Linked DNA regions of Cystobacter fuscus. The protein of the gene in region 1 interacts with the protein of each later gene in a pairwise test. Links are inferred from orthologs where the notes say so. Each region holds a gene or a part of one and is shown in the gene's direction. Other genes may lie near its edges. The genes, in order: rpe, dnaN, eno and CYFUS_RS18410.

What was found.
Region 2: the proteins of rpe (region 1) and dnaN interact in binary tests that used the Escherichia coli proteins (3 or more experiments, as listed by UniProt). The link is inferred for Cystobacter fuscus from one-to-one orthologs.
Region 3: the proteins of rpe (region 1) and eno interact in binary tests that used the Escherichia coli proteins (3 or more experiments, as listed by UniProt). The link is inferred for Cystobacter fuscus from one-to-one orthologs.
Region 4: the proteins of rpe (region 1) and CYFUS_RS18410 interact in binary tests that used the Escherichia coli proteins (3 or more experiments, as listed by UniProt). The link is inferred for Cystobacter fuscus from one-to-one orthologs.

Annotation. Positions count from the first base shown.
Region 1 is NZ_CP022098.1:10,716,892-10,724,412, reverse strand. What follows is about bases 4,580-7,521. They hold rpe (ribulose-phosphate 3-epimerase), read left to right. Parts: upstream 4,580-5,694; coding sequence 5,695-6,348; downstream 6,349-7,521. Other genes in these bases: CYFUS_RS43530 (response regulator), read right to left, coding at 6,337-6,738; CYFUS_RS43540 (GAF and HD-GYP domain-containing protein), read right to left, coding at 4,580-5,513. Also shown: CYFUS_RS43560 (NFACT RNA binding domain-containing protein), read left to right, coding at 1-905; CYFUS_RS43555 (hypothetical protein), read left to right, coding at 902-1,465; CYFUS_RS43550 (hypothetical protein), read left to right, coding at 1,541-2,428; pyk (pyruvate kinase), read left to right, coding at 2,517-3,947; more of CYFUS_RS43540, read right to left, coding at 3,996-4,579. UniProt on the Escherichia coli protein: Catalyzes the reversible epimerization of D-ribulose 5-phosphate to D-xylulose 5-phosphate.
Region 2 is NZ_CP022098.1:373,075-380,463, forward strand. Bases 1,433-4,242 are described here. They hold dnaN (DNA polymerase III subunit beta), read left to right. Parts: upstream 1,433-2,189; coding sequence 2,190-3,296; downstream 3,297-4,242. Other genes in these bases: CYFUS_RS01600 (DUF6748 domain-containing protein), read right to left, coding at 1,433-1,518; CYFUS_RS01605 (DUF6748 domain-containing protein), read right to left, coding at 1,592-1,897; CYFUS_RS01615 (acyltransferase family protein), read left to right, coding at 3,323-4,242. Outside these bases: CYFUS_RS01595 (cytochrome P450), read left to right, coding at 1-489; more of CYFUS_RS01600, read right to left, coding at 1,018-1,432; more of CYFUS_RS01615, read left to right, coding at 4,243-4,441; CYFUS_RS01620 (sensor histidine kinase), read left to right, coding at 4,508-7,389. UniProt on the Escherichia coli protein: Confers DNA tethering and processivity to DNA polymerases and other proteins. Acts as a clamp, forming a ring around DNA (a reaction catalyzed by the clamp-loading complex) which diffuses in an ATP-independent manner freely and bidirectionally along dsDNA.
Region 3 is NZ_CP022098.1:5,463,195-5,470,714, forward strand. Bases 524-3,464 are described here. They hold eno (phosphopyruvate hydratase), read left to right. Parts: upstream 524-1,316; coding sequence 1,317-2,612; downstream 2,613-3,464. Other genes in these bases: CYFUS_RS22260 (ADP-ribosylglycohydrolase family protein), read right to left, coding at 524-1,231; surE (5'/3'-nucleotidase SurE), read left to right, coding at 2,646-3,437; CYFUS_RS22275 (LysM peptidoglycan-binding domain-containing M23 family metallopeptidase), read left to right, coding at 3,440-3,464. In the rest of the region: CYFUS_RS22255 (hypothetical protein), read left to right, coding at 1-139; more of CYFUS_RS22260, read right to left, coding at 170-523; more of CYFUS_RS22275, read left to right, coding at 3,465-4,327; CYFUS_RS22280 (hypothetical protein), read left to right, coding at 4,430-5,455; CYFUS_RS22285 (tetratricopeptide repeat protein), read left to right, coding at 5,472-6,611; CYFUS_RS22290 (microviridin/marinostatin family tricyclic proteinase inhibitor), read right to left, coding at 6,621-6,788; CYFUS_RS22295 (C40 family peptidase), read right to left, coding at 6,940-7,520. UniProt on the Escherichia coli protein: Catalyzes the reversible conversion of 2-phosphoglycerate (2-PG) into phosphoenolpyruvate (PEP). It is essential for the degradation of carbohydrates via glycolysis.
Region 4 is NZ_CP022098.1:4,461,910-4,469,348, reverse strand. The notes cover bases 1,945-4,804. They hold CYFUS_RS18410 (carbohydrate kinase family protein), read left to right. Parts: upstream 1,945-2,820; coding sequence 2,821-3,789; downstream 3,790-4,804. Other genes in these bases: CYFUS_RS18405 (YcjF family protein), read left to right, coding at 4,012-4,710; CYFUS_RS18415 (mannitol dehydrogenase family protein), read left to right, coding at 1,945-2,806. Also shown: CYFUS_RS18425 (carbohydrate ABC transporter permease), read left to right, coding at 1-202; CYFUS_RS18420 (ABC transporter ATP-binding protein), read left to right, coding at 215-1,297; more of CYFUS_RS18415, read left to right, coding at 1,313-1,944; CYFUS_RS18400 (hypothetical protein), read right to left, coding at 4,839-5,123; CYFUS_RS18395 (DUF4276 family protein), read right to left, coding at 5,232-5,861; CYFUS_RS18390 (AAA family ATPase), read right to left, coding at 5,858-7,111; xylB (xylulokinase), read right to left, coding at 7,371-7,439. UniProt on the Escherichia coli protein: Catalyzes the ATP-dependent phosphorylation of fructoselysine to fructoselysine 6-phosphate. Functions in a fructoselysine degradation pathway that allows E.coli to grow on fructoselysine or psicoselysine.

The DNA of each region.
Region 1 (7,521 bases):
CGGCCGAGCGGCTCCTGGGCGCGCGGGACAAGGCGAGCCGCGCGGAGACGATCCGTCGGCGGCTGACGCTGCCGTACCGGGCGCGGCTCAAGCGCTCGGGGCGGACGCTGGAGAAGGTGCGCGCGGAGGCCGCGCGGGGCCCGGAGGCCGAGCGCCACCGGCGGGTGGGCGAGCTGCTCACGCAGAACCTCCACCGCCTCAAGCGCGGCGTGTCCGAGGTGACGCTCACCGCGTACACCGAGGAGGGCGTGGAGGAGGTGAAGGTGACGTTGGACCCCAAGCGCACGCCGAAGGAGGAGGTGGACTGGCACTTCCACCAGTACCGGCGCCTGCTGCGGGGCGTGGAGCATGCGCGGCAGCGCGAGGCGGAGCTGGCGCGGGAGGTGGAGCACGCGCAACTGGCGCTGCGTCAGCTGGAGGCGCTGGACGAGGCGGCGCTGCTCGCGCAGGTGGAGGTGCTGCGCAAGGGGGTGGGCGAGGACGGCCCGCCCGAGGCCCGGCCCTTCAAGGAGTACGTGGGGCACGGGGGCCAGCGCATCTGGGTGGGCAAGGGCGGCGAGGACAACGACACGCTCACCTTCAAGGTGGCGCGTCCGGGCCACCTGTGGCTGCACGCCCGGGGACTGCCCGGCAGCCACGTGGTGGTGCCCCTGGAGAAGGGCGTGGAGGTGTCGCAGGAAGTCCTCCTGGACGCGGCGCACCTGGCGCTGCACCACTCGGGGGCCAAGGGCGAGCCGCGCGGCGAGGTGAGCTGGGTGCCGGTGAAGTTCGTGAAGAAGGTGAAGGGGGGCGCGCCGGGACAGGTCCTCTACAGCCGGGAGAAGACGCTGGTGGTGCGCCTGGAGCCGGAGCGCCTGGAGCGGCTGCTCAAGACGCGCGGGGGCGAGGCGCCCGCCGCCCCATGACGGACACGCCGCCCATGGGTCCGGTCTGCGCCCGCTGTCCGCGGCTGCTGGGCAGCTCGTGCTGCGAGGTGAAGCCGGGGGAGCAGCTGGCCACCCTCACGCGCTCGGACGTGGAGCGCATCGCCGCGCACACGGGGTTTTCCCCCCGGCGCTTCGTTGCCGAGGAGTACCTCACCGAGGAGGACGCGGCGGGCTACGAGGCGCGCCGTCCCCTCTACCGGGGCTATTTCCGTCGCGGGCCGGTGCGGCTGACGCTGCTCGCGCGCGCGGGGGCCTGTGTCTTCCACGAGCGGGGCCAGGGGTGTGGCCTGCCCCCCGAGGTGCGGCCCCTGGCGTGTCGGCTCTACCCCTTCGAGCGCTGGCCGGACGGGAGCTGGAGCGTGCAGATGGGTCGCCATGGGGACCTGGCGCAGGCCCGGGCGGCGGGAGATGCCTGCCTGGCGGTGGAAGAGGCGGGCGATATGGAGGAGGTGTGGGCGGCGTTCCACACCACGCCGGAGACGGTGGAGGCGTTGGGGGCCCGGCTCGCGGAGGAGAGCAGACGACACGGCCGGGGTTGACGGGGCGACGCTGGGCGGGCGGGCAGGTGCCGCCGGTCTTGAGTCCCGGGAGCCGCCGGGTACGATACCCCCCGCGTGTCGTCGCTCCCGACCCAACCCCTCTATCTCCTTCCGCGAGCGCCCTCCGAGCAGGGCGCCGAGTCGCAGTCCGCGCGCCATCGGGCCGTGGAGGCCTCGCATCGGCTGGCCACGCTCCCGCGCGAGGAGGCGCCCCTCGTGGGGCACGTCCCTCCCGAGGCGGTGGTTCCCGAGGAATGGCCCATTGCGCCCCAGCCCACCCGGGACGAGCTGTGGGCCCGGGCGGAGACGCTCGCCTACTGGCTGTCGGCGAACCTGCGCATCCCGGTGCGCCTGTCGGTGACGGACAACCGCTCCACCATGGTGTCCTTCCGCCGCACCGCCCACGCGCTGCAACTGCGGCTGCACCACATGTTCCTGGATGCGCCGGAGGAGGTGGTGCGCGCGGTGGCGGACTACGCGGGCCGCGGCAACCGCATGGCCGGCGTCATCCTGGACGACTACATCCGGGGCCAGCAGCCGCGCATCCGCCAGGAGCGGCACGCGGCCGAGGCCGATCTGGATCCCCAGGGCCGCTGCTTCAATCTGCAGGAGATGTTCAACCAGCTCAACCGCACCCACTTCCAGGACACCATCCGGGCGCGCGTGGGCTGGGGTCGCCTGCCTCCTCGTCGGCGCCGCAAGTCCATTCGTTTGGGCGTCTATGATCATCAGACGCGGGAAATCCGCATCCACCCCGCGTTGGATCGCCCCGAGGTGCCCGCCTTCTTCGTGGAGTTCATCCTCTTCCACGAGATGCTCCACCAGCTCTTTCCCAGCTCCAACGCGACGGGCCGCCGGGTGCACCACCCGCGGGCGTTCCGGGAGCGGGAGAAGGCCTTTCCGCTCTACGCTGCCGCACTGCGTTGGGAGCGTGAGAACCTCAACCTGCTGCTGCGCGGTTGAGGGGCTCTGCTTTACGGATTTACCGATCGACGCGGTCACGCTGTCGCTGCTTGACCCTTTGCGTGACTCGGATTGATCCTCCCGCGCCATGCGACGCGCGAAGATTGTTTGTACCCTGGGCCCTGCGAGTCAGAGCCAGGAGATGCTCGAGGCCTTGATCGAAGCCGGAATGGATGTGGCCCGGCTCAACTTCTCCCACGGCAGCCACGAGCAGCATGCCGAGAACATCGCCAAGCTCCGGGCGGCCTCGCTCAAGTGCCGCAAGGCGGTGGGCATCCTGGGAGACCTCCAGGGCCCGAAGATCCGCACCGGCCGCTTCATCACCGGCAGCACCGAGCTGAAGCCCGGCGGTGAGTTCCACATCACCACGGACGAGACCGTGAAGGGCACGGATGAAATCGTGTCCACCACCTACCCGCACCTGGCCGCGGACGTGAACCCGGGCGACCGCATCCTCCTGGATGACGGCCTCCTGGAGCTGCGCGTCATCGAGACGGACAAGAAGCAGCTCATCCGCACCAAGGTCATCCACGGCGGAACGCTCAAGAACAACAAGGGCATCAACCTGCCGGGCGTGGCGGTGCGCGCGGATGCGCTCACGCCCAAGGACCGCGAGGACCTGGTGTTCGGCATCAAGGAGGGCGTGGACTTCATCGCCCTGTCCTTCGTGCGCCAGCCGGCGGACATCGACATGGCGCGCGCGGCGATGGCGCAGATCGGCCAGTCGGTGCCCATCATCGCCAAGCTGGAGAAGCCCGAGGCCATTGCCCGCCTGGACGCCATCCTGGACAAGACGGACGGGGTGATGGTGGCGCGTGGCGATCTCGGCGTGGAGATTCCGCCCGAGGAGGTGCCCTCGGTGCAGAAGGACATCGTGCGGCGCTGCAACTCGCGCGGCCTGCCGGTCATCGTGGCCACGCAGATGCTCAACTCGATGATCGACAACCCGCGGCCCACGCGCGCCGAGGCCAGCGACGTCGCCAACGCCGTCTTCGACGGGGCGGACGCGGTGATGCTCTCGGGCGAGACGGCCAGCGGCAAGTTCCCCATCGAGTCCGTGCAGATGATGGACCGCATCGTGCTCGCGGCCGAGTCCACCATCCGTGCGCAGGACTTGCTGCGCGCGCCCACCTCGCCCGTGGGGCTGCCCACGCACTTCCCGGACGTGATCGCCGCGAGCGCGTGCCAGGCGGCCAAGCAGGCCGGCGCCTCGCTCATCGCGGCCTTCACGCTGTCGGGTGTGACGGCGCGCCTGCTGGCGCACTACCGGCCCCCGGTGCCCATCGTGGCCTTCAGCCCCAACCAGGAAGTGCGCCGCCGGCTGGCGCTGCTCTGGGGCGTGGTGCCGCGCGTGCTCGAGCCCATCCAGGAGACGGAGGCGATGGTGCGCCGGGTGGAGGAGGAGCTCGTCGCCCGGGGCCTCGCGCGCAAGGGTGACCGCGTCGTCATCGTCTACGGCGCGCCCGTGGGCCAGCCCGGGAAGATCAACAGCCTCCGGCTGCACGTCATCGGGGGCTGAGACACACGGCCCTTGCCCCGGGCGACCGGGGCCGGGGTCGTGGCCGGGTTACCCGGGCTGGGGCTGCTGGACGCGCTGGGGCACCTCGGCCTCGACGAAGATGCGGAACAGCTCGGCGTCGAGCTGTCCGCTCTTCACCTCGCGCTGGAGGATGTCGAGCGCGAGCGGGTGCGGCACGGCCTTCTTGTAGGGACGATCGCTGGCGGTGAGCGCGTCGTAGATGTCCGCGATGGCCATCATCCGCGACTGCACGGGGATGCCGGCGTCGGGGATGGCGCGCGGGTAGCCCGTCCCGTTGAGCTTCTCGTGGTGCGCGTAGGCGATCTCCGGCACGCGCCGCAGGGTGCGCGTCCAGGGAATCTGCGACAGGAAGCGGTAGGTGTGCTCCACGTGGCTCTCGATCTCCAGGCGCTCCGCCTCGGAGAGCGTGCCCTTGAGGATGGAGAGCGACTGGATCTCCCGCTCGAGCAGCAGGGGCTGATTCTGGTCGAACCCGTCCTGGAAGCGCAGCAGCTTGAGCTCGTGCAGCCGCTCGAAGTTGCCCTGGGCGAGCACGCTGGGCCGGTTGCAGGTGAGGACGAACTCGAGCACCTCGTCCAGTTGCTTGGACTCCTGGGCGAGCCGCGCCTCCTCCTCGGCTTCGATCTCCGCCAGGTGCTGGGTGCCGCGCAGCTTCACGGCGGCGATGCGCCGGCGGTAGCTCTGGAGCTGCAGGTCCTTGCGCGCGAGCTGGAAGCGGGCGCGCAGCCCCTCCAGCTCGTGGGGGTAGAGCTTCTCGGCCTTGACGAGCACCGGCTCGCGCACGCCCACCTTGCCGAAGTCGTGCAGGAGCGAGGCGTAGCGCACCTCCTGCAGCTCGGTGGCGCTGAAGCGCGTGTGGGCGTAGGGCCCGGTGTGCACGTGCTCGAGCGCGCGCGCCAGGGAGACGGTGAGGTTGGCCACGCGGCCCGAGTGGCCCGCGGTGGTGGGATCCCTCGACTCGATGGCCACCACGGAGGCGGAGACGAAGCCCTCGAAGAGGCTGTTGATCTCCTCGTGGAGCAGGGCGTTCTCGATGGCGCCGGCCGCCTGGGCGCCGAGCGCGAGCAGCAGCTCCTCGTCCTCGGAGTCGAAGGCGCCGCCGCTCAGCTTGTTGAGGGCCTGGATGACGCCGGTGACCTCGCCGTTGGCGTCGCGCATGGGCACGCACAGCACGCTCTGGGTGCGGTAGCCGCTGATGCTGTCGAAGGTGCGGTTGAAGCGCTCGTCGGCGTAGGCGTCCGGCAGGTTGATGACCTCGCCCGTCTCCGCCACCCGCCCGGCGATGCCGCTGCCCATGGGGAGGCGGATTTCGCTCTTGGAGCCCTGGGCCACCTTGCTCCAGAGCTGGTTGCGCTCTCGGTCCAGCACGAAGAGCGAGCAGCGATCCGCCTCCACCACCTTGCTGGCCTCGTAGAGGATGAGGGGGAGCAGCAGATCCAGGTCCCGCTCGGCGCTCATCGCCTTGGTGACGTCCAGGATGGACGTGAGCTTCTTGAGGCGCCGGTTGAGATCGACGGGCTCGGATGGCTGGGTCTGTGGAAGCACCAGGGAAGGCTCCGGAGAGGAAACGGCGCACGGACTGTAAAGGTGCTTCTTACCACGGCCTCGGGAGCCACCGCTTCCTCCCGGGCCGGATGCTTCCCCTCCGAGTGAAACCCCTTCTTCGTCTGTTCGCTCTCCAACCGAGCCAGTATCCATCAGGTGGGGAAGTGGCTAAGTAGCGCCCATGACCCGCCGTGTGCTCGTGTCGCCCTCGCTGCTATCCTCGGATTTTGGCCGCCTGGCGGAGGAGGTTCGCGCGGTGGAAGCCGCGGGCGCGGATTGGATCCACGTGGACGTGATGGACGGGCGCTTCGTGCCCAACATCACCCTGGGGCCGGTCATCGTGCAGGCGATCAAGAAGGCGGCGACCCGGCCGCTCGACGTGCACCTGATGATCGTCGAGCCGGAGAAGTACATCGAGGCGTTCGCCAAGGCGGGGGCGGACATCCTCACGGTGCACGTGGAGGCGTGCACGCACCTGCACCGGGTGTTGCAGCAGATCCGCCACGCGGGGGCCCGGCCGGCGGTGGTGCTCAACCCGGCCACGCCGCTGTCGGCGGTGGAGGAGGTGCTGGGCGAGGTGGATATGGTGCTGCTGATGAGCGTGAACCCGGGCTTCGGGGGCCAGGGCTTCATTCCCCATACGGTGGACAAGGTGCGCCGGTTGCGCGCGATGCTCGAGGCGCGCGGGCTGCACACGCACATCCAGGTGGATGGGGGAATCAACTCGGAGACGGCCCGCCTGGTGGTGGCGGCCGGGGCGGACGTGCTGGTGGCGGGCTCGTACGTGTTCGGCGCGAAGGACTACGCCGCCGCCATCCACTCCCTACGCTCCTGAGCACAGGCCTCCGGGTGAGAGGCTCTTCAAGCCCGCCATCCTCGCCACCCGGGTCATGAAGGTGTGATCGAAGGGCTTCACCTCGTAGGCGTCCGCGCCCAGCTCGAAGCACACGTGGCGGGTGAACTGGTCCTCCACGCCACTGAGGATGATGACCTTGCAGTCCCGCGTCTGGGGGTCCTGCTTGAGCTGGGCGAGCAGGTCCCTTCCATCCTCGTGCTGGTGGATGTCCAGGATGATGACCGCGGGGCGGTGCCGCCGGGCCAGCTCCATCACATGCCGGGAGGTGGTGTCCGCCACGGAAGTGAGGCCCGTGCGCCGGGCCTCCCGGGCGAGCGCGGACACGACGAGCGGCTCGTCGTCGGAAATGAGGACAACCGGAGAAGCCATGGTACCCTGATGGATGGAGCGGTTTGGTGGATGCTCGAAGCAAGCGGCGTTCCGGCGGGGATTTCTTGGAAGATGAGGGGGTTGGAGGGCGGAGCCATGGGTTTTTCATGACCTATGGGTCGCTGGGGACTTCAGGGACGCAGGGGGGAATGGAAAGCGGTGCGTTGGGCGTTGACTCAGCCGGGTGGGTCGGGTACATCCCCGCCCACTTCGTCGGCCCGAGAGCAGTCCCGGCGGAGGTCGTACCGGTAACGGGGAGTGGCTCAGCCTGGTAGAGCACTTGGTTCGGGACCAAGGGGTCGCAGGTTCGAATCCTGTCTCCCCGACCATCAGAAGGGCGCGGAATCCTTGGAGAAATCCTCGGACTCCGCGCCCTTCGTCTTTCCGGGGCCCAGAGGCCAGCAGCAAACTAGCAGCAAGCGGCGGGGGCTCGTTCTCGGCGGACATCGGGACGCTCGGATTCGACGAGCGTGACCTGGGTAAAAGACGGCCGCGTGCCCCGTTGCGGAGCACGCGGCCAGATTGTGGGCTCAGGCGAGCAGGTGAGTGAACCAGGACGCGGTAATGACGGTGGTGGCCCAATTGCTACGGGTAGCTGCGTACTCGATAACCGCCTTCAAACAACGCTTCTCGTTCATGCCCTTCTCCTTGCTCTGAGACTTCTTCTTGAGTGCCGTGTACGAAAACTTCCAGCTTGCATTCAAAAGAAGGGCCATCACGACGCATCCGACTGCTGTGGGAATTGAACCCACTACTGCACCTGCAAATCTATTGACGCAAATA
Region 2 (7,389 bases), about 10 Mb from region 1 along the record:
GGTCTGGAGACCACCATCCACCTGCTCGGCCACTGCGTGCGTGTCCTCATGGAGCGTCCGGACGTGCTCGCGCGCTTGAGGGCGGACCGCTCGTTGCTTCCGCGCTTCATCGAGGAGGTGCTTCGCTACGAGCCGCCCGTGCAGGCCTTCGGTCGCCTCACCACCGCCGAGGCGGAGCTGAGCGGCGTGCGCATTCCGGCGGGCGCGAAGGTGATGCTGCTCATCGGCTCGGCCAACCACGATGACGCGCGCTTTCCGGATGGGGACCGCTTCGACATGGATCGCGAGGGGGTGAACAACCTGCCCTTCGGTCACGGCATCCACTTCTGCCTGGGCGCGCCGCTCGCGAGGCTGGAGGCCCGTATCGGCCTGGAGGTGCTGTTGTCTCGCTTCGAGCGCTTCACGCCCGCGGGTCCCCTGGAGTGGAACCACTCCTTCACCGTGCGCGGCCCCCGCGTCCTGCCGGTGATCGCGCACGGGTCCGCGTAGGACTCGCCCCCCGCTTCATGCCGTGGGACGGCTTCCACTCAGCAGCGGGGAAGCGTGGCGTCGGCGGGGCAATTCCAATCGGCCTGACAACAGACGCTCCCCTCCCCGCAGGGAAACTGACATGTCTCCACCCAGTCACAGGGGTGCTGTTCGGCACGGGCCGCGCGGGGGGCGGAGGGCTCGTCGAGGGGCTCGGGGGGCGCGCACTCCCGCGCGTCAGGAGGGCACGGCGGTTCGTTCCGCCACGCCATGCCCACGGGTGCCCCGATGAGGAGGCCCACCACGGCCAGCAGACCGAGTCGCAGCGCCATCATGACCCACACCTCCGTGAATGCCGTTCGTCACCCACAACCCGGCGTCGGACTCTCCATTCCGAAGTTGGATTCCGTGGATTCTATGTGATCACGACTTCCCGGACCGCGAAGGGATTTGGAGGGTGAATTCGCGGCTCCCGTTCCAGGAGCCGATCGGGGTGTTCAGAAGGCGATGGCCCGGGTGGGTGCCGGGGTGCCCAGGGTCTTCTCGAGGCTACTTGCCCTCGACCACCCGATTGACACGCAGGACGGTGGCCGTGCCGGCGGGACCCGCGTGGGGCACGTTGCCCACCGAGGCCTCGACCTTGAGGCCCGCCCCCTGGTGGACCTTCTCCATGAGGCGTCCCTGCTGCTCGTCGGTGAGGCCGAGCGCGGACAGGTCGAGGTCGGTGATGCGCAGGCCCTCCGCCTTGGGGTCATCCGCCGGCCGGGCGACCAGGGAAGGGCAGGGAGCGGCCATGCAGCGCACGCCACTGTCCTTCACGATGTAGATGACGGGCTTGCTGTCGCTGGCGGCCGTGGTGCCACCCGAGATGTCCTCGCTCGGCGCGGTGTCGGTGGGCGCGGGGGGAGGAGGAGGAGGGGCCTCGGCGCCGGCGGGCGTGCCACCGGACTCGGCGGGTCGGGCCTCGACGGGGGGGCGGGTGTTGCTGGTGCACCCGGCGAGCAGGCCGAGCGCGAGGGGAAGGGCGAGCAACGACGAGCGTGAGGTCATGGCAGGAGGTCTCGCGAGAGGAAGAGGCGCAGTCTCATCCTCTCCCTGAACGGATGCCACCTCCATTTCGGTCTCAGAGGACCCGGCTGACGCGCAGGATGGTGGCGGTGCCCCCGGGGCCCGCGTGGGGGACGGTGCGCACGGTGGCTTCCACCTTGAGGCCGGGGCCCGGCTTGTGGGTGGATTTGAGGAGCGAGGAGCGCTGCTCGTCGCCCAGGTTCAGCGCGGACAGGTCGAGGTCGGTGACCTTGAGCCCGGCCTCGTCGGGCCGGTCCGCCCGGAGGGCGAGGTAGACGGGGCAGGGGGTGGTGATGCAGCGCACGCCACTGTCCTTCACGATGTAGACGACGGTCTCTTGGTTGGACTCTTGGGTGGTCATGAGGGGACAGGCAGTCTCGCCGTCCCACCGGGCGGATTCCAACCCAAAGTTCCAACCTGAAGAGAGAGGTGACGCGGGGGGTGGTGCCTTCCGGGCGCCCGTCCTGTCCTACATGCCGGGCAGGCGGGAGTCCCCGGCGCTAGACGCTTTGATCGGATGCCGGACAAGTCGGCATGACTCCGGACGTCACGTTCGTTGACGACCCGAGAGGGCCGGGCTACATCCGAACCGAGGCGGCCTCCCGGGCCGCCACCTCTTATCCCGCACCACTGGTTCTTCAAGGTCCCCCGAGATGGAATTCCGCATCGCCGCCGACGAGCTGAAGAAGGCCCTCTATCGCGCCCAGGGCATCGTGGAGCGCAAGACGACGATGCCCATCCTGGCCAACGTGCTGCTCACCGCGACCAAGACGGGGGTGACGGTCACGGCGTTCGACCTGGAGATCGGCATCGTCTCCGAGCACGCCGCCGAGGTCATCAAGCCGGGCGCGGTGACGCTGAGCGCCAAGTACGTGTTCGACATCGTGCAGAACCTGCCGGACGCGCACGTGACGCTCAAGAAGCTGGCGAACAACTACGTGGACATCACCAGCGGTCCGGCGCACTTCAAGCTGGTGGGCACCGCGCCCGAGGAGTACCCGAAGCTGCCGCGCGAGGAGAGCGCGCCGCTGGTGCAGGTGACGGGCAACACGCTCCTGGAGATGATCAAGAAGACGCAGTTCGCCATCTCCACGGACGAGACGCGCTACATCCTCAACGGCGTGTATTTCGAGCCGCAGGCGAGCGGCAAGGTGCGCATGGTGGCCACGGACGGGCACCGCCTGTCGCTGGTGGAGCGCGAGCTGCCGGGGGACTTCAAGCTCAAGGGCGGCGTCATCATTCCGCGCAAGGGCCTCATGGAGCTCAAGCGCCTGCTCGACGAGGCGCCCGACGCCGAGTGCCACCTGGGGTTCGCGGAGAACTCGGCGCTCTTCAAGAAGACGGGCCTCACCATGGTGATGCGGCTCATCGACGGGCAGTTCCCCGAGTACCAGCGCGTCATCCCCAAGGAGGGGGACAAGGCGGTGCTGGTGCCCAAGACGCGCCTGCTTGAGGGCCTCAAGCGCATCGCGCTGCTCAGCGCGGACAAGAGCTACGCGGTGCGTATCGGGCTGACGGAGAACCAGCTGCTCATCACGGCGAACAACCCGGACCTGGGCGAGGCCAAGGACGCGCTGGACATCGCCTACCAGGGGGCGGCCATCACCATCGGCTTCAACGCGCGCTACCTCATCGACGTGCTGGGCGTGACGGACACGGACGAGGTGGCGTTCGAGCTGGGGGATGAGCACAGCCCGGGCGTGCTGCACGCGCCGGGGGACCGCAGCTTCACGGCCGTGGTGATGCCGATGCGCGTCTGAGTCCGCCGAGCCTCTAGCGTCTCGTGATGGGTGTCACTTCCCAGGACGTGAGCGTCGCTCCGCCCGTTGTGGCCCCCACCCCGCGCAACACCGGCCTGGACCGGGCGCGCGCGGTGGCGGTCATCGCCATGGTGATGGGGCACACGCTGGACGCGGTGTTGTCGGACACGGCCCGGCAGAGCACGGGCATGCTGGCCTACTGGTCGCTCCGGGCAATCACGGCGCCGTTGTTCCTCTTCGTGGCCGGGTGGGCCTTCGCGACGACGGTGCAGCGCACGGGTGTCCGGGGCCTGCCGGTGTGGCGCCGCTATCTACCGCGCGTGGGGCTCTTGCTGCTGTGGGGCTACGTGCTGCGCTGGCCGGGCTGGGCGCTCGAGGGGCTGCTCGCGGGTCGTGTGGAGATCTGGCGGCACTTCCTCGCCTTCGATGCATTGCACGGCGTGGCGGGCGCGCTGCTGATCGGCTCGGGGGTGTTGTCGGTGGTGGCCGGACGCGGGCCGCGCATGGCGGTGATGGCGGGGCTGGCCCTGCTCTTTCCCTGGGTGAGCCCGTGGATGCGCCAGGTGGTGGCCGCGGGGGACTGGCCCCTGGTGCTGGAGCAGGCCCTGGTGGGCCGCACGTCCAACTTCCCGCTCTTCCCCTGGTCGGCCTACTTCTTCGTGGGCTGCGTGGCGGGGTTGGGGCTCGCGGGGGTGAAGCGCGTCCCGCATTGGTTGATCCTCCTGGGCGGGGGCACGGGGATGCTGGGCGCGGTGTCGCTGTGGAGTGGAATCGTGGCCTCCCGCTGGGGAGATGTCACGCTGGTCTGTTGGCGGGTAGGCCTGTTGGGCGTGGCGGCGGGATGCGCCATGCTGTTGCCCGCCCGGCTGGATGGATGGCTCGGGCCCGTGGGGCGCGCGTCGCTCTGGGTGTACGTGGTGCACCTGCCGCTCGCCTATGGCTGGTCCACGTTCCCCGGCCTGGGCAGTCGGCTGGGCCACTCACAGACGGCTCCCGCTGCCCTGGGACTCGCTCTGGCTGTCCTGGCCACCTCGCTGGTGATCGCACTGCCCGCGAAGACGCTGTATGGGCGCTGGCGCAAGCGCGCGCGGCCTTCCGCGGAGCGTGCCGGGGCCCTGTCCCCCAGGCCGCCAGTCTCGGAGTGATGTGTCCATTCGTGGTAGGATGACTTCCAGGGTTGTGCGGCCTCGTCGTTCAAGGGCCATGGAGTCATGCCGTTGAATCGATTCGCCGTGCTCCTGGTGGGCCTCGTCTCCCTCCTGGGCACACCCGCTTGGACCGCCGAGCCTCCGGGACGCCTTGGCTTTCGCAGCTATGGCACGGAGGCGGGGGTCGACAATTACGATCTGTCGTGGATTCTCCAGGACGCGGACGGCTTCATCTGGGTGTGTGCCGCGGACGCGGTGTACCGCTTCGATGGCGGGCGCTTCGAGCGCTTTGGCCGGGAGGCCGGCCTGCCCTCGACGAGCGTGAGTGACATCACGCTGGATGCGCGAGGCCACCTGCTGGTGGCGACGCGTGGGGGGGTGGTGCGCTGGGCGGGGGAGCGCTTCGTCGACGTGCCGATGCCTGGCGTCGCCGAGCGGGTGTGGAGCCTGCGCGTGGACGCGCGCAAGCGGATGTGGGCGGGGACGGACAAGGGCTTGTACTGGGAGGATCAGCCGGGGCACTTCATTCCGGCGCCCGGCTGGCCGGGCGGCTCGGCGTTCAAGTTGTGGGCGGATCGCTCGGGTGCGATGCAGGTCGTGTCCGAGCTGGGGCTGGTGAGCCGCGAGCCCGAGGGGAAGTGGTCGGTGCACGAGGTGCCGGACCGGCCGACCGTCATCAGCTCGCTCGTGCGTGATGGCGAGGGCCGCTTGTGGCTGGGCTACGAGGGGTGGTTGGCGATGCAGCCGCGGCCGGGCGCGCCCCTGGTGAACCGTTCCTCGCTGCTGCGCGGCCTGACGGGGGCGGGGACCCGCCTGCGCGTGGGCAACGAGGGGCAGCTCCTGGTGCCCCACTATGGTGGCCTGCTGGAGATCCGCGGTGAGCGCTCGACGCTGTTGCGGCTGGGGCTGGCCAACCAGTCGGCGCGGATCCGGGACGTGCTGGAGGATCGGCAGGGGACGCTGTGGGCCGCGAGCATGGGGGTGCACCGCTCGCTGGGGCGGGGCTTGTGGAGCGTGCACGACATCACCACGGGGCTGCCCTCGAACATGGTGTGGGGGCTGGCGCGGGGCGCGGACGGGACGTTGTGGGTGGGCACGGACAAGGGGCTCGTGCGGAGCACGGCGGCGGGGTGGGTGCCGGTGCCGGGGTTGGAGGGCTACTCGCTCAAGGCCGTGAGCGTGGACCGGGACGGGGTGGTGTGGGCCGCGGGCAACCCGGCGGGGCTGCACCGCTACGAGCCGTGGAGCGGACGGCTGCGGACGTTCGGCCCGGAGTCCGGCTACCTGTTCCGCTACACCTTCGCGATGCAGTGGATGCCCGATGGCTCGCTCTGGGTGGCCACGCCCTCGGGCTTCGCGCGGGGGGTGTTCGAGGACGGCGTGCCATCCTTCACGTTCGTGCTGCGCATGAACCAGCGGGTGCTCGCCATGGACCTGGCGCTCGACGCGGCGGGGCGGCTGTGGATGCCGGGCAACGGGCTCGTCGTGCGCGAGGGGGAGTCCTCCAGGACCTTCGGAGTGGCCGAGGGTCTGTTGGATGATCAGCTGCGCTACATCCTGGTGCGGCGCGATGGCCGCATGTGCGTGTCCTATGTGGAGCCCCTGGGGGTGAGCTGCTTCAGCTACCGGGAGGGGCGCCTCACGGACTTCTCGCACCTGAACCGAGGCCACGGGCTGCACAGCAACGTCGTCTACCAGTTGGGCGAGGACGCGGCGGGCCGGCTCTGGGTGGGCACGGGGGCGGGGGTGCACGTGGTGGGGCCGGACGGAGTGCCGGAGCACTTCGGCGCGAGTGGCGGGGCCCCGGGCAACGAGGCCACTGGCAACTCCTTCCTGGCGGACGCGGACGGCACGGTCTGGGTGGGGTCCGCGAGTGGACTGGGACGCTTCGATGGGACGCGCTACCGCGGTCCGGTGCCGCCTCCGCGTGTCGTCCTGCTGAGCACCCAGCTGGGGCCGCGCACGTGGTCGCGGCCGCCGGAGGAAGGCCTGGAGACCCATCCGAGGGAGACGAACCTGGAGGTGCGCTTCGCGGTCCTGGGCGACGTGGACGAGGAGAGCCTGGAGCGGCAGGTGCGCCTGGTGGGGATGGAGGAGTGGCACACCGTGACGGAGCAGCCGGTGCACTACAGCATGTTGCCACCGGGGGACTACCGCTTCGAGATGCGCGCGCGCCATGACCAGGGGCCGTGGGGGCCAGTGACGGGCTTCGCCCTGCGGGTGCTTCCTCCGTGGTGGGCCTCGTGGTGGGGGCGGTGCCTGGTCGTGCTGGGGCTGGGGCTGGTGGTGGCGGGCGTGGTGCGCTGGCGCAACCTGACGCTGCGGCGGCGCAACGTCGAGCTGGAGCGCCTGGTGGCGGCGCGCACCTCCGAGCTGGATCGGGTGCGCGCGAAGGTGGCCCAGGCCGAGAAGCTCTCGGCCATGGGGCAGTTGCTGGCGCGGCTGTCGCACGAAATCAACAACCCCCTCACCGCCATCCACAACAACCTGCCGCCGGTGCGCGAGTACTTCGAACAGCAGGCCGAGGGCTTGCGGCGTCTGCGCGAGCGGCTGGAGACGCATCCGGAGGAAGTGGAGGCGGTGGCGCGGGTGTGGCGTGAGCTGGAGTTGGACTACGTGCTCCAGGACACGCCCGACGCGCTGGAGGCGATGCGCTTCGCCACCGACCGCATCCGCTCCATCCAGGAGGATCTGCGCGCCTTCCTGCGGGGAGACCGTCCGCGCCTGGAGGTGGGGGACTTGAACCGGACGGTGCAGGACACGGTGGAGTTCGTGCGGCGCTCGTTGCCGCCGGGTATCCGGGTGGAGCTGCGGTGTGGGGAGGTGCCGCCGCTGGCGTTCCACGCGGGGCAGCTCGGCCAGGTGCTGCTCAATCTCCTGCGCAACGCGCTCGACGTGCTGGGGGACGGAGGCGAGGTGTGGGTGAGCACGGCGGTGCGCGAGGG
Region 3 (7,520 bases), 5.3 Mb from region 1 along the record:
ACGGAACCGGGATGACCGGGATCGTCCCGTGCTGGAAATCCCCCTGCCTCGGCCCGATGAGCGCCCCCGGCGCCGCTCGGACGCCGAGGATGACGAGAAGCCGCCACGCGGCGTCGTCATCATCGATCTGCTTGGCTGAGTCTCGGGGCGGGTGGCCCGGGGTGGCCCTTCAGCCCGCCAGCAGCACCATGTCCTTCGGGTGGTAGAGGGTCCACAGCGGCCCGGCCCTGAAGTTGAGTGCCTCCAGGACGGCCTGGCGCCAGAGCGCGGGAATGGCGTCCTCTCCGTAGAAAGCGCCCAGCAGCGCTCCGGTGACGGCGCCGTTCACGTCCGAGTCTCCTCCCCGGTTGACGACGTCGACCAGCGCCGCCTCGAACGAGGGCGCGTGCCACAGCTCCCAGTAGGCCAGGCGGAACGCCACGCGCACATGGTCCAGCTTGCGGTGCATGTGCAGCTCCGGCCAGTACAGCAGCGGATCGCTCTGGTTGGAGACCGACAGGTCCTCCCGGACGTCGGCGGTGGCGGCGGAGACTTCCTTGACGAAGCTGCTGAGGGTGCGCCCGAGCTGCGCGCTCATCACGGCCAGCTCGCGCAGCGTGGCCTTGAACAGGTCCTCCTTGGTCAGCTTCTCCCCCGCGTGGAGCGCATGGGCGATGGACGCGTTGAGGGTGGCGCACGCGAGCAGACAGTGCGGATCGAAGTGCGTGAGCATGCTGTCGGCGAACGAGGCCATGGCACGCATCGAGGCGTCCTTGGAGAAGAACACGCCGATGGGGGGGGTGCGCGCCAGGCTGCCGTTGAGCGCCCGCTTGCGCCCATCCTTCAGCCACAGGCGCTGCGCGGCGTTCGCCTTGGGCAGGGTCGACTCGGCCATCTCGGTCAACACTTCCTTGGTGTAGTCGTCCATGCCCACGGCGTGCGGGCGCCACTTCAGGTAGCGGCGCATCTGGGCTTCCGTGTCGTAGGTGCCGGATTCCCGGATGCCTCCGGCCAGGCAGCAAGCCATCTGGCCGCTCTCGCCCACCTGTCCCGGCTTGAGGGAGAACGGGCCTCCTCCGCGCATGTTCCGGTGGACTCCGTCGGACAGGTGCGGGAAGGCCGGGGCGATCAGCCGCCGGCCCTTCAGCGTGCTGCCCAGTGCGTCTCCGACGGCGAGGCCCAGGAGCGCGCCCCGGCCTCGCAGGCGTGGGTAGATGTCGGGAGGGGACTCGGTGGGGCGGCGCGGGGGCATGGCGGGAGAGGGGTGGGGGTGAAGTGCCCGCGAAGTGTAGCAGTCTGCTTGCGAGCCTGGGGGACGTCCTCTAGAACCCCGCGCCATGACCGAGATTGCTCAAATCGTGGCGCGTGAAGTACTCGATTCCCGCGGAAACCCCACCGTGGAGGCCGAGGTGTTGCTGGCGGGTGGGGCCAAGGGCCGTGCGGCGGTGCCCTCCGGGGCCTCCACCGGCGAGCACGAGGCGCTGGAGCTGCGCGACGGCGACAAGGGCCGCTACCTGGGCAAGGGCGTGCGCAAGGCCGTCGAGCACATCACCGAGAAGATCGCCCCCGAGCTGGTGGGCATGGACGCGGCGGATCAGTACGCCGTGGACCAGCAGATGATCGAGATGGACGGCACGCCCACCAAGGGCAAGCTGGGCGCCAACGCCATCCTCGCGGTGTCCATGGCCACGGCGCGCGCCGCGGCGGATGCCCACGGTCTGCCCCTCTACCGCTACATCGGCGGCTCCCAGGCGCGCACCCTGCCGGTGCCGCTGATGAACATCCTCAACGGCGGCGCCCACGCCGACACCCGCGTGGACGTGCAGGAGTTCATGGTGGTGCCCGCCGGCGCTCCCTCCTTCTCCGAGGGCCTGCGCTGGGGCGCGGAGATCTTCCACGCGCTCAAGAAGATCCTCAAGGGCCGCAAGCTCAACACCGCCGTGGGCGACGAGGGCGGCTATGCCCCGGACCTGCCGGCCAACGAGGAGGCGCTCAAGCTCATCATGGAGGCCATCTCCGCCGCGGGCTTCAAGGCCGGTGAGCAGGTGTTCCTCGCCATGGACGTGGCGGCGAGCGAGTTCTTCGACAAGGGCTCCAAGAAGTACAAGCTCAAGGGCGAGGGCAAGGAGTTCGACGCCTCGGGCCTGCTCGACTACTACCAGCAGCTCGTGTCGCGCTACCCCATCGTCTCCATCGAGGACGGCATGGCGGAGGACGACTGGGACGGCTGGAAGAAGATCACCGACGTGCTCGGCGGGAAGATCCAGCTCGTGGGAGATGATCTCTTCGTCACCAACGTGGAGCGCCTGAGCCGCGGCATCGAGGCGGGCACCGCCAACTCCATCCTGGTGAAGGTCAACCAGATCGGCAGCCTCACGGAGACCTTCGACGCGGTGCGCATGGCCCACAAGGCCGGCTTCACCTCGGTGATGAGCCACCGCTCGGGCGAGACCGAGGACACCACCATCGCGGACCTGGCCGTCGCGCTCGATTGTGGACAGATCAAGACGGGCTCGGCCTCGCGCTCCGACCGCATCGCCAAGTACAACCAGCTCCTGCGCATCGAGCAGGAACTGGGCGCGGGCGCCCGGTACGCGGGCATGAAGTCCATCAAGGGCCTGAAGGCCAAGTAAGGCCAGGCAGACAACCTGAAGAAAGGCGGAGAAGTGGCCGGCACGCAGCAACCCCGCATCCTGGTGTGTAACGATGACGGCTACTTCTCCGAGGGGCTCAGGGCCCTGGTGGACGCGGTCAGTCCCCTGGGCGAGGTGTGGGTGGTGGCGCCCGATCGCGAGCAGAGCGCGGCCTCGCACGCCATCTCCCTCTGGCGCCCCCTGCGCCTCACCGAGATCCGCGAGCGCTGGTTCTCCGTGGATGGTACCCCCGCGGACAGCGCTTATCTGGCGATCCATCACCTCCTGAAGGATGATCGCCCGAAGATCATGGTGTCCGGCATCAACCACGGGGCCAACCTGGCCGACGACGTCAACTACTCGGGAACGGTGGCGGCCGCCCGCGAGGCGGCCCTGCTGGGCATCCCCTCCATCGCCTTCAGCCTGGTGTCGCGCGCCCCGTTCGACTTCCAGCACGCGGCGCGCTTCGCCCGCTCGCTGGTGGCGGCGGCGCTCGCCCAGCCCCAGTTGCCTCCCCGGATGCTGCTGAGCGTCAACGTGCCCTCGGGCGAGCCCCGGGGCTACGCCGTCACCCGCCTGGGCCGGCACTCGTACGGCTATGACGTGGTGGAGAAGGAAGACCCGCGCGGCCGCAAGTACTACTGGATCGGCGGCAGCACCTACGCGCACGAGGACCTGCCCGGTAGCGACTGCAACGCCGTGCACGACGAGCGCCTCATCTCCGTCACGCCGCTCAACTTCGAGCTCACCGACACCCCCATGCTGAAGGATCTCTCGGGCTGGAGCCTCGAGGGCTTCCCGGGCGCGGGCAGGGGAGGGGATTGAGGTTGCGGGGCGCGGCGGCCAGTCCGGCACTGCTCGCGCTGTTCGCGCTCCTGACGGCCTCCGGCTGTGCCGTGGTGCCCTCCGCCGTGCGCCCCTCCGACACGCGCTCCTCCGCCGTGCCCCCGATCGCGCTCGCCGAGCTGCACGAGCCCCACCCGGAGCTGGAGCTCGTCTCCGAGCCCCCCGTGCCCTCCTCGCGCACCCACACGGTGGCCCCGGGCGAGACGCTCTACCGCATCGCCGTCAACCACCAACTGAGCGTGGAGCAGCTCGCCGCGGCCAATGGCATCAAGGATCCGCGCACGCTCTCCGTGGGCCAGGAGCTGGTGATTCCCGGTGCCCCCCGGCCCATTCCCGTGGCCACCGAGTCCTCGCCGCCGCCCGCGCGCGCGCCCACCACGTCCAGCCCCACGCCGTCGTCCCGGGGACCCATCGTCTCGTCGCCGTCACGCCGCCCGGCGGGCCGGCCCCCGCCCCAGACGCCTCCCAAGCCCGTCCCGGAGACGAAGGGCACGCTGGATTGGCCCCTGCGCGGTGTCCTCTACGCGCGCTTCGGCAAGAAGGGCCGCGAGCCCCATGACGGCATCGACCTGGCGGTCCCCGTGGGCTCTCCGGTGAAGACCGCCCAGGAGGGCGAGGTGCTGTACGCGGGGGAACAGCGCGGCTACGGCCTCATCGTCATCGTCCAGCACTCCGAGCACCTCATCACGCTCTACGCGCACAACCGCGACCTGCGCGTGCGCACCGGCCAGAAGGTGCGTCGCGGGCAGGTGCTCGCCACGGTGGGCGAGTCGGGCAAGACGAGCGGCCCCCAGCTGCACTTCGAGGTGCGCGTGGATGGCAAGCCGGTGGATCCGCTCGACTACCTGGGCGCGCTGCCCTCCTCGTGAGTCCCATGTGAGTCCCATGTGCGTCCGATGATGGACCGAACGGGCGGAGCGCCTCCTCGCTCCGTGCCCCACCCGGGAGCATCTGGCACTAGAGTGTCGCGCGTGTGCCGTTTCCCGCCGCTGCTGCTCCTGCTCCTGCTCGCCCCGGCCGTCCATGCCCGGCCCGCCTCCGAGTCCCCGGCGCCTCCCGCCCCCGAGGCGGAGACTCCCGCGCCGATGCGCCTCGTGCTCCTGCCCCTCAAGGCCGACGCGGAGGCACGCGAGGAAGCCCCTGGCCTGACGGCGCTCATGGCGAGCCGGCTCGCCGAGTCCCCCCGCCTCGCGGTGTCCACCGAGTCGGATGTCCAGGCCGTGCGCACCGCGGGCGCCTGCGCGGATGGCTCGTGCGAGCAGGAAGCCGCGCGCGCCACCAAGGCCCGCTACGTCGTCACCGGCCGGCTCGATGCCTTCGGCTCGCGCTTCCTGCTCACCGCCACCCTGGTGGACTCGGAGAGCGGGCGTGCCCTGCTCCGGCCCCGCGCCGAGGTGGCCGCCCGCGAGGCCCTGCCTCGCGCCGCCGTGTCCCTGGCGGATCAGATCCTCGCCACGCTCGTGCCGGACCCCAACGCCCGCGCCACGTCGCCCGTGCCCGAGGAAGCCCGCCCGGGCCAGGGCTCGTTCCTCGCCGGCGTGCGCATCAACAACAGCCTCATCTCCAACCTCTCCTCGTTCAACCCCGGCGGCGACGTGGAGCTCGGCTACCAGTTCCATCCCGAGTGGGTGGTGTTCGGTCAGTTGGGCCTCACCTTCGTCACCTCCACGCAGACGGGCACCAAGGGCGGCCTCAACGTGGTGCCCGGCGTGCTCGGGCTGCGCCACTACCACGGCATCGAGAATCCCCTGCGTCCGTACTGGGGCCTGGGATTGGGCGTGCAACTGTCCTTCGGCGAGTTCGGCATCTTCCGGCAGACGGGCCCGCTGCCCACCGTCATCGGCTTCGTGGGCCTCGAGTACCTCTTCTTCAATCACCTCGGCGTGCAGCTCGAGGCCTCCACCAACATCGCCCAGGCGACGCTCGGCCTGGCGGACGGGGGGCTGGGCAGTGGCCTCAACCTCGATCTCAACGCCGGCATCGTCTGGCACTTCTGAGCCTGGAGCCCACTCCATGCATCCGCGCTGGCACGTCCTGTCCCTGCTCGTCCTCCTCCTCGCGGGCTGCGAGGACGGCCCTCCCAAGCCCGGCCCCAAGGAGCGGGCGGAGGGCTACTACATCAAGGGCACCACCGAGTACCTCCAGGGCAACTTCGAGCAGGCCCTGGCCTCCTTCGCCTCCATGAAGGAGCTGTCCCCGGATGACCCCCGCCTGCCCGCCGCCCTGGGCGAGGTCTACCTGTCCATGGGCAAGCTCAACGAGGCGCTCGCCCAGTTCGAGCTCGCCCTCCAGCGCGATCCCAAGCGCTCCACCAACTGGAGCCGGGTGGGCTTCATCCACGCCCAGCTCGGCCACACCGAGGAGGCCCAGAGCGCCCTGCGCAAGGCCCTGGCCATCTACCCCCGGGACTTCAATGCCCTGGAGCAGCTCGGGGAGTTGGATCTCAAGCGCGGCGAGAAGGACTCCGCCGTGAAGCACTTCCTGCTCGCGGCCGACGCGAGCCCCGACGCCGGCAAGGCCCCGCTCGTGCTGCGCGCCGCCGAGGTGTTCATCGCCGCGGGGCGCCACGCCGAGGCCCTGTTGATGCTCGGGGAGTGGACGGGCGCCAAGGGCGTGAGGGATCCGTCGCTGCTCTCGGCGCTGGGAGACGAGCAGGTGCGCGCCGGACAACTGCTCCCCGCGGCCGAGTCCTACCGCGAGGCGGCGCGCCAGTCGCCGAGGGATCCCACGCTGTGGGAGCTCGTGGGGGAGATCTACACGCGCCTGGACAAGCCGGGCGATGCGCTCGCGGCCTACCGCGAGTCCCTGCGGGTGAAGGATCGGGCCATCATCCACGTGGCCATCGCGCGCATCCACCTGGGCCGCGGCGAGCGCGAGACGGCGGAGGAGGAACTGGGCAAGGCGCTCGAGACGGTGTCGGGCTCGGACGTGCGCGAGCTCATGGAGCTGGCCGAGCTGCTCTCGACGCTCGGGCGCAAGCCGGATGCGCTGCGCATCCTCACCAACCTGAGCGCCGAGCCGGACCATGCCCGGGACGTGGAGCTGCAGCGGCGCACCGCGGCGCTCGCCCGGGAGTTGAAGGACGAGGCCGTGGTGCGCGCCGCGTGCGCGCGCCTCGTGGGGGATGGGGGCACCCCCAAGAAGTGCCCCTGAGGGCGCGACTCAGGCCCCTCCCAGATCCTCCTGATCCGAGGGGTACTTCAGCGTCTGATCCTCGTCGTTGTCCGAGGGGTACTTCTTCGTCGCGCTCTGTCCATTCTCGGAGGGCTCGCTTCCCTGGCTCTCGAGCAACCGCGCGAAGAAGGGTTTCTGCTTCGTTTCCTGCTTCATGGCCTGCCTCCGTGGGGTAGGCGGGAACCGACTCGCCCGCCTGGGTTGATGAAAATGCAACCCGAGGTGTCGCGGGGAAAGTCGCCAACCAGCCTCCTCCTGCTCTCCCGCTCGGACAACGGTCCGATGAACCGGGGGCTCATCCACGCGCCTACAGCCGGGTAGACGACGCGTACCCGACGAACAGCTCGCTCGTGAGGCGTGCGCGCTCGCCCTGCTCGGCCCGGCGGATGTAGTCGTTGAGGACGCGTCCCCCCATGCCCTGGTGCCCGGCATGGCGCAGGTTCATCCGCGCCCGTCCCACGCCCTTGCCTCCGCGGTGCACGAAGACGATGGTTCCATCGCGGGCCACCGATTCGATGACGCCCACGTGCGTCACCCCGTCGTTGCGCAGGCCATCCCGGTTCCGGTCATACGTCTCGCGGAAGAAGACGATGTCGCCGGGCTGGGGCGCCTTGCGGTGCAGGGCGCCCTTGGTCTGGGCGCGCCGGTACATGGCGCTCGCCGCGTTCTCTCCCGGGCGGGTGCCGTGCGAGAGCAACTCCACGCCCACGGACCGATAGGCGAGCCGCACGAGCCCCGAGCAATCATCCGGGACGCGGTGGGCGGAGAGCGATGTGCCCACCAGGCCCGCGGCCCGCTGGGCCACCCGCCGGCCCCGGGAGAGCGGCACGACCTTGCGCTTCGTCTTCGCGGGCGTGGACTTCGTGGACTTCTTCGCGACGGTGCTGG
Region 4 (7,439 bases), 6.3 Mb from region 1 along the record:
CGAGGCCTTCTGGTCCATCAACCTCACCACCACCCAGGCCTCGCCGCTCAGCGCCCTGGTGGCCTCGTTCTCCAGTCCGCAAGGCCTGTTCTGGGCCAAGCTGTCCGCCATCTCCACGCTCGCGTGCGCCCCCATCGTGTTGCTGGGCTGGGGCTCGCAGAAACAACTCGTCCGCGGCCTGACCTTCGGCGCCGTCAAGTAACGGAATACGTCCATGGCACAACTCGAAATCAAATCCCTGACCAAGTCCTTCGGTGACACCCGCGTCATCAAGGGCGTGGACCTGCGCGTCGACGACCGCGACTTCTGCGTCTTCCTGGGCCCCTCCGGCTGCGGCAAGTCCACGCTCCTGCGCCTCATCGCCGGCCTGGAGTCCGTCACCTCGGGGCAGATCCTTCTCGACGGGCAGGACATCACCGAGGCGCCCTCCGCCAGGCGCAACCTCGCGATGGTGTTCCAGTCCTACGCGCTCTACCCCCACATGAGCATCCGCCAGAACATGTCCTTCGCCCTGGACCTGGCCAAGGTGGACAAGAAGATCATCGACGAGAAGGTGACGCGCGCCGCGCGCATCCTGGAGCTCGAGCCGCTGTTGGATCGCAAGCCGGCGGCGCTCTCGGGCGGACAGCGCCAGCGCGTGGCCATCGGTCGCGCCATCGTGCGCGAGCCGCGCATCTTCCTGTTCGACGAGCCCCTGTCCAACCTGGACGCGGCGCTGCGCATGCAGATGCGCCTGGAGCTCGCCCGGCTGCACCTGGATCTCAAGGCGACGATGATCTACGTCACCCACGATCAGGTGGAGGCGATGACGCTCGCCAACAAGGTGGTCATCTTCAACGGTGGCCACATCGAGCAGAGCGGCCCGCCACAGGAGCTCTACCGCCGCCCGGTGAACAAGTTCGTCGCGAGCTTCCTCGGCATGCCGCAGATGGTCTTCCTGGACGCCACGCTCGAGGGCGGTGCGCTCAAGCTGGTGAACGGGGGCGAGCTTGCCGTGCCCACGGGCCTGCCGGCGCTCGCCGCGGGCACCCGGGTCACGGTGGGCGTGCGGCCCGAGCAGATGTCACTGGCCGAGCCCGGACGCGGCACGATCCAGGGGCGCGTGCAGATGATCGAGCGGCTGGGCAGCGACGCCTATGCGTACCTCTCCCTGCCTTCCGGCGGCCGGCTCACGGTGCGCTGCGAGGGCGACGTGGGCGCCATCGAGGGCACCGACGTCTCGGCCCAGCTCAACCCCGAGCGCGTCCACGTCTTCGACGCCAACGGCGTCGCCATCCACCATCCCACCTTCCGCTGAAGCACCCCCTCGACCATGCATACCCTCGATCAGGCCCATCTCTCCACCCTGCCCGCCTCCATCGTCCGCCCCGGCCATGACCGCACCAAGGTGCGCGCCGGCATCGCCCACATCGGCGTGGGCGGGTTCCATCGCGCGCACCAGGCCATCTACACCGACCGCGCGCTGGCCCGGCCCGGCCAGGAGGGCTGGGGCATCTGCGGCATCAACCTGCTGCCCCAGGACGCCGCCATGGCCGCGGCGATGAAGAAGCAGAACGGCCTGTACACCGTGAGCGAGATGGCGCCGGACGGCTCGCACGTCTCGCGCGTCGTGGAGTGCATGGTGGAGTACCTCTACGCCCCGGACAGCGCCGAGGCGGTGCTGGCGAAGCTGAGCCATCCGGACATCCGCATCGTCTCGCTGACCATCACCGAGGGCGGCTACCTGCTCGACGAGCACGGCCGCTTCAACCTGGAGCACCCCACGGTGGCGCATGACCTGGCGCACCCGGAAGCCCCCCAGGGCGCGTTCGGCTACATCGTCGGAGCGCTGGAGCGCCGGCGCAAGGCGGGCGTGAAGCCCTTCACCGTCATGTCCTGCGACAACCTGCGCCACAACGGCGCCCAGGCCCGGCGCGCCGTGGTGGCCTTCGCCCGGGCGAGGTCCGCGGAGCTCGCGGAGTGGATCGAGCGCGAGGTGGGCTTCCCCAACGGCATGGTGGACCGAATCACTCCGGCCACGGACGCCGCCGCCAGGCAGAAGCTGCGCGAGCTGACCCAGGTGGACGACGCCGCGCCCGTCATCTGCGAGGACTTCATCCAGTGGGTGCTGGAGGATGACTTCCGCAACGGCCGCCCCGACTGGCACGAGGTGGGCGTGATGTTCACGAAGGACGTGTCCCCGTACGAGGAGGCGAAGATCCGCCTGCTCAACGCGTCCCACACGATGCTCTCCTACCCGGCCTTCCTGTCGGGCCTGCGCAAGGTGGACGACGCCCTGCACGACAAGCTCTTCTTCAGCTACCTGCGCGGCTTCCTGGATCACGACGCGGGCGTGTGGCTCAAATCGCTGCCCGGGCTCGACATCGAGTCCTACAAGGACACGCTGCTGCGCCGCTTCGGCAACCGGGCCGTGGGAGATCAGCTCGCGCGCCTGTGCATGGACGGCGGCTCGAAGATCTCCGGCTTCGTGCTGCCCACCCTGCACGAGATCCTCAAGAACGGGCGGCCCTACCACCGCATCGCCTTCTTCCTCGCCGCCTATGATCGCTACCTCAAGGGCAAGGACGAGAAGGGAGAGGCCTATCCCATCAACGAGCCCAACGCGCGCCCCCTGCTCGAGAAGGTGATGGCGAGCGACTCGCCGATGACGCTCATCCAGCTCAAGGAGGTCGTGGGCACGCAGATTCCGGCGCACCAGGGCTTCGTCGAGCTGTACCTGAAGCTGCGCCAGCAGATCGACACCCAGGGCATCGTGGCGACGCTCACGTCGCTCGATCCCGCGAGCAAGACCCCGCCCGCGGCGTGAGGAGCCAACCCACCATGACGCGCCTCATCGCCTTCGGAGAAGCCCTGGTGGACATGCTGTCCAGCCGCCTGGGCGCCTCCACCGAGAAGGAGACCTTCACGCCGTACGCCGGAGGAGCCCCCGCCAACGTGGCCGTGGCCTGCGCGCGGCTCGGAGTACCGAGCCTCTTCGTCGGCATGCTGGGTCAGGATCAATTCGGCGACTTCATCCTCGCTGAGCTGGCCTCGCACGGCGTGGACGTGCGCCACGTCGAGCGCACCCGCGCGGCGAAGACGGCCCTGGCCTTCGTGTCCCGGGATGCCTCGGGAGACCGCCGCTTCGACTTCTACCGGCCTCCCGCGGCGGACCTGCTGTACCGGCCCGAGCACCTGCCCGCGAACCTGTTCGACGCCTCGTCCATCCTCCACCTGTGCTCGAACACGCTGACGGAAGAGGCCATCACCGCCACGACCTTCGCGGTGGCGGACGAGGCCGCGAAGGCGGGAGCGATGATCAGCGTGGACGCCAACATCCGCGCCAACCTGTGGCCGGACCACCGCGTGGACGCCGCCCGGGTCACCGCGCTGCTCGACCGGGCGCAGCTGATCAAACTGGCACGCGAGGAGCTGGAGTTGCTGCGGGGGGACGAGCCCGAGGAGCGTTGGCTCCAGGCCCGTCTGGCCGCCGGGGCCGCGCTGGTCATCATCACCGATGGAGGCGAGCCGGTGACGGCGGTGACGGCGCGCACGCGCCTCCAGGTGGCGCCGCCCAAGGTCCAGGTCGTCGACACCACGGCGGCCGGGGATGCCTTCATCGGAGGGTTTCTCTCGACCGTGGTGGATGCGCGACTCAACCGGAAGACCCTGGCGGCCTGGGCCTCCGACACGGCGCTGGTGCGTCAGGCGCTGGAGTTCGCGTGCCGGTGCGGTTCGTTCACGGTCACCCGGCCGGGCTCCTACGCGGCGCTGCCCAGGCGCGAGGACCTGGCGACCCCGCGCTCCTGAGCGGGAGTGCTCCCTCGCCCTCTCGAGTGGAGGGCGAGGGGACGTCTGGCGTTGAGGCAGGCTCTCACCGGAGTCGACCGCACCGGCCGGATCGGGCGCGTTGGTGGGAGCGGCCGGGGTGCCCGGCAGGATTTCTTGAAGAACGGCCGCTCTCGATGCGCGCCGTGTTCAACGTGCAACTTGCGACGTATGCTCGGCGCTCCAGCCTACCAGGAGATGACCATGTCGTGGCTCGACACGTTGGATGACATCCGGACGCGAGACTTCAGCAAGGTGTCTTCGGAGAGCCGGGACAAGGCAGCGAGAGATGTCATCAACATGTGCTCGTACGCGGCCGCGGTGGTCTCCATCTCGCCCGTCCCGTTGTCGGATGTGGTGCTGATGTTGCCCCTCCAGACCGGCATGGTCATGACCGTGGGGCACATCTACGGACGGAAGGTCACCAAGGCGTCGGCTCGGGATCTCATCCTCGAGCTGGGGACCACCGCGGGGTTGGGCTTGCTGGCGCGGCAGGGCATCAAGGCGCTCATTCCTATCTTCGGCGCGATGCTCACGGTGGCACCGGCCTTCGCCGCCAACTGGGCCATGGGCCGCGTGGCGATGGAGTACTTCAAGAACCCGGGCCTCACCGGAGACAGCCTGAAGGAGGTGTTCCGGCGAGCCCAAGCCGAGGGCAGCTCGCTCTTCTCCAAGGATGCGTTCAACCGCTTCCGCAAGCAGAACGAAAAGAACGTTCAGGCCGTCGCGGAGGAGGCGAACGAGGAGGAAGCCGCGGAGGAAGAAGAGGCGCCGGCGCCGAAGAAGAAGGCTGCCACCAGGAAAACGGCGAAGAAGCCGCTGGGCAAGGCCGCCGCGAAGAAGACCACGGGGAAGAAGAGGACTGCCTCGAAGTCGTCGGCCCGGCGGGCCTCGGCACGGTAGGATCTCCGCAAGAGCAACCGGTGGGTCAGTCCGGGTCTGAAGGGCTCGCCCCGCGTGACGGTGCGCTGCACGGACGACGACTTCCTTTAATGCTCCCTCGCCCTCTCGAGTGGAGGGCGAGGGGACGTCTAGCGTTGAGGCAGGCTCTCACCGGAGTCGACCGCACCGGCCGGGTCGGGCGCGTTGGCGGGAGCAGCCGGGGTGCCCGGGTTGCTGAGCGGATCGCCGTCGATGCCATTGGGCGCGTTGGGGATGTTGTGGTCCGGGTTCGGATCGAGCCCCGCGCCGCCGATGCCTGGAGTCGAGGTGGGCGAGGGCGGCTCCGTGTCCCGGGTGGACGTGGTCGCACAGCCCGTGCCGAGTGCCACCGCGCCCGTGAGCAGACCCGCCAGCAGCAGTTTCGTCTTCGTCATGGCCTTCCCTCCCATGGTGGGAAGGTAAAGGTGGGGCGTTCCCGAGCCATGGGCAGCGAGCGCTTGCCTGGTGGGCTGCTATCTGGCGAACCGTCCGCCGGGGATGTCTCAGGATGAACCCGAGTTGGCGGATGCCATTTCGCTGAGTGCGGTCCGTAGAAACTGGAAACTCCGAGACAGGTTCCGAGAAGGAACCATGTGCTCGCCGACCGCTCGAGCCGCCTCTATCTTCCGGAGCCCGGTCTTGAAATAGCCTGCATTCTTGAGGACGTGCTCAAATGCTTCCCAAGTACCACCCGCGATACCATCGGGATCGCGGTATTTGGATTGGGCTGGAACGGTCGGCTTTACCCGAGGATATGCAGCTCGGACCGCATCCCAGTCGCCAAAGTACCAAGCCTCGAGCTCCTCGATCGCAACTCGATTGACAACAGAGTAGCCCTTCTGCTTGGGTGATGACCTCGTGGAGAGACCAGCCTCCAAGGCCAGACGCTCGAGTTCGCACTTGAGCGCAACACAATCATCATCGCGGTCCACTACCACTACAATACGCCACGTCTCCGGGAGCCAGCTTGCATAACCTCGCAAGCGCTCCGGGAGGCGCATCAACAACTCATCCTTGCACTGGTGAGTGTAGACCTCGAATGAGGTATCACCGAGCATTCGCGGCAAAACAAGTCGTAAGAATGCCTCCATTGATGGTTCTTCGACAAACACCTCTACATGCTCGACACTCATCCCCGCCCGCCCTTCTTCCGCGGAGCCCCCGCGTTTACAAGGGGATCGCCGACACTGAACCTGCCCTCAAGCCATAGATGACCCATGGATGCACCAGCCTGAACAAACTGGGGCACCCCCTGGATGTCCGAGGCCCGAATCGCCTGAGAGTATCCTTCCTCGTTGCGATAGAGAACACGGACCTCCTCTGGCTTCAAGGCGTTGAGGAAGAACGGCGAATGCGTGGTCACCAGGAGTTGCGAGCGCTCGGTTGCGGCCCTGCATTCCTCCGCCAGTTCGGGAAGAAGGCGTGGGTGCAAAAAGTTCTCGGGCTCCTCGATGCCCACGAACTGGGGAGGCTCGGGATCATGCAGTACCGTGAGATAGGCGAGTAGCTTGAGCGTTCCATCCGATGCGAAACGCGACAAAACCGGGCGCTCGAAAGGCGCATCCTTTATCTGAAGAAGCAGGCGACCGTCTGGCATGGGTTCAGCCAATACCTTCTCAAGGCGCGGCACCCGACGTTGGAGAATCGTGAAGATTTGCTCCAGATGACGCGGATGTTGTTCCTTGAGGTACTGGATGACGTTCGGAAGGTTATCACCGGTCTTGCTGAGGCGCTCCTGGGGCCCAGCTTCTGGTTGTCCGCGAGTGTCATCGATCGACAGGTAGGACACGTACCAATCAGTGATGAACTCGCGGAGTGCGGCGACCCGTGGATGCTCGGCAAACTGACCCAGCGTGTTGACCGCAATCAGGTCGGGCGACCGCAGCGGCGTCTCTTTGCGCAGATCAGTCTCGTCAGGAAGCTCGCCGCTAATGGCGCGTCCTTGTCCTCCCTTGTAATCGAGAAAACGGAAAGGAGCGCCATAGGACCCTCTTTTCCATTGCAACCACTCCTCGGCAACAAACGGGCCCTTGGTTCCTTCATCAATGGCCAGATGGTACGTAATGATGGGGAGTCCAGGGCGCTCCCTATACTTGATTTCGATGACGACCGGACCATCCTGCCCGCGTGTCTTCAACTCCCTGGCGCGCCCACGTCGGTCCCATGCGTGGCGCAACCCAAATTGGAAGCACTCGGAGAGAAAATTGAAAACATCAAAGACGGTCGACTTGCCGCTGCCGTTCGGACCCAGGAGAGCGGTGAGTGGAGTGACATCCTTGAACTCAACGGATTTGAGGGCGCGATAGTTCTCGACTCGCAGGTACTCAATGCGCGGCGGCCCACTAGAACGGGGCTGAATTGCAGATTTGGTTTTGCTGACCATCAGGCAGCTCCCTCCTGGACATTGGAGCGCTTGTGGAGGCAGCGCATCCGGCGCGGGTTGTTTACAAACGACAAGCGACAACTCCACCACAAATTGCCGTCAAACACCAGAATTCATCAGGGCTCGTACTCATTCCGAGAGTCGAATGAGATGCGCATCATATACGGATGACAGGCGACGTCTTCACAACCTCGCCAAAAGCCTAGATGGTCAGGGATGCATCTTCATGGGTTTGGGTCCACCGTCTCTCTTCGTTTCCTCACCGCGCCTGCCGGAGAGCGGGATACAGGCGGCGCCAGCGAGCGTATTCCTCGGCGTAGCGGGGAAC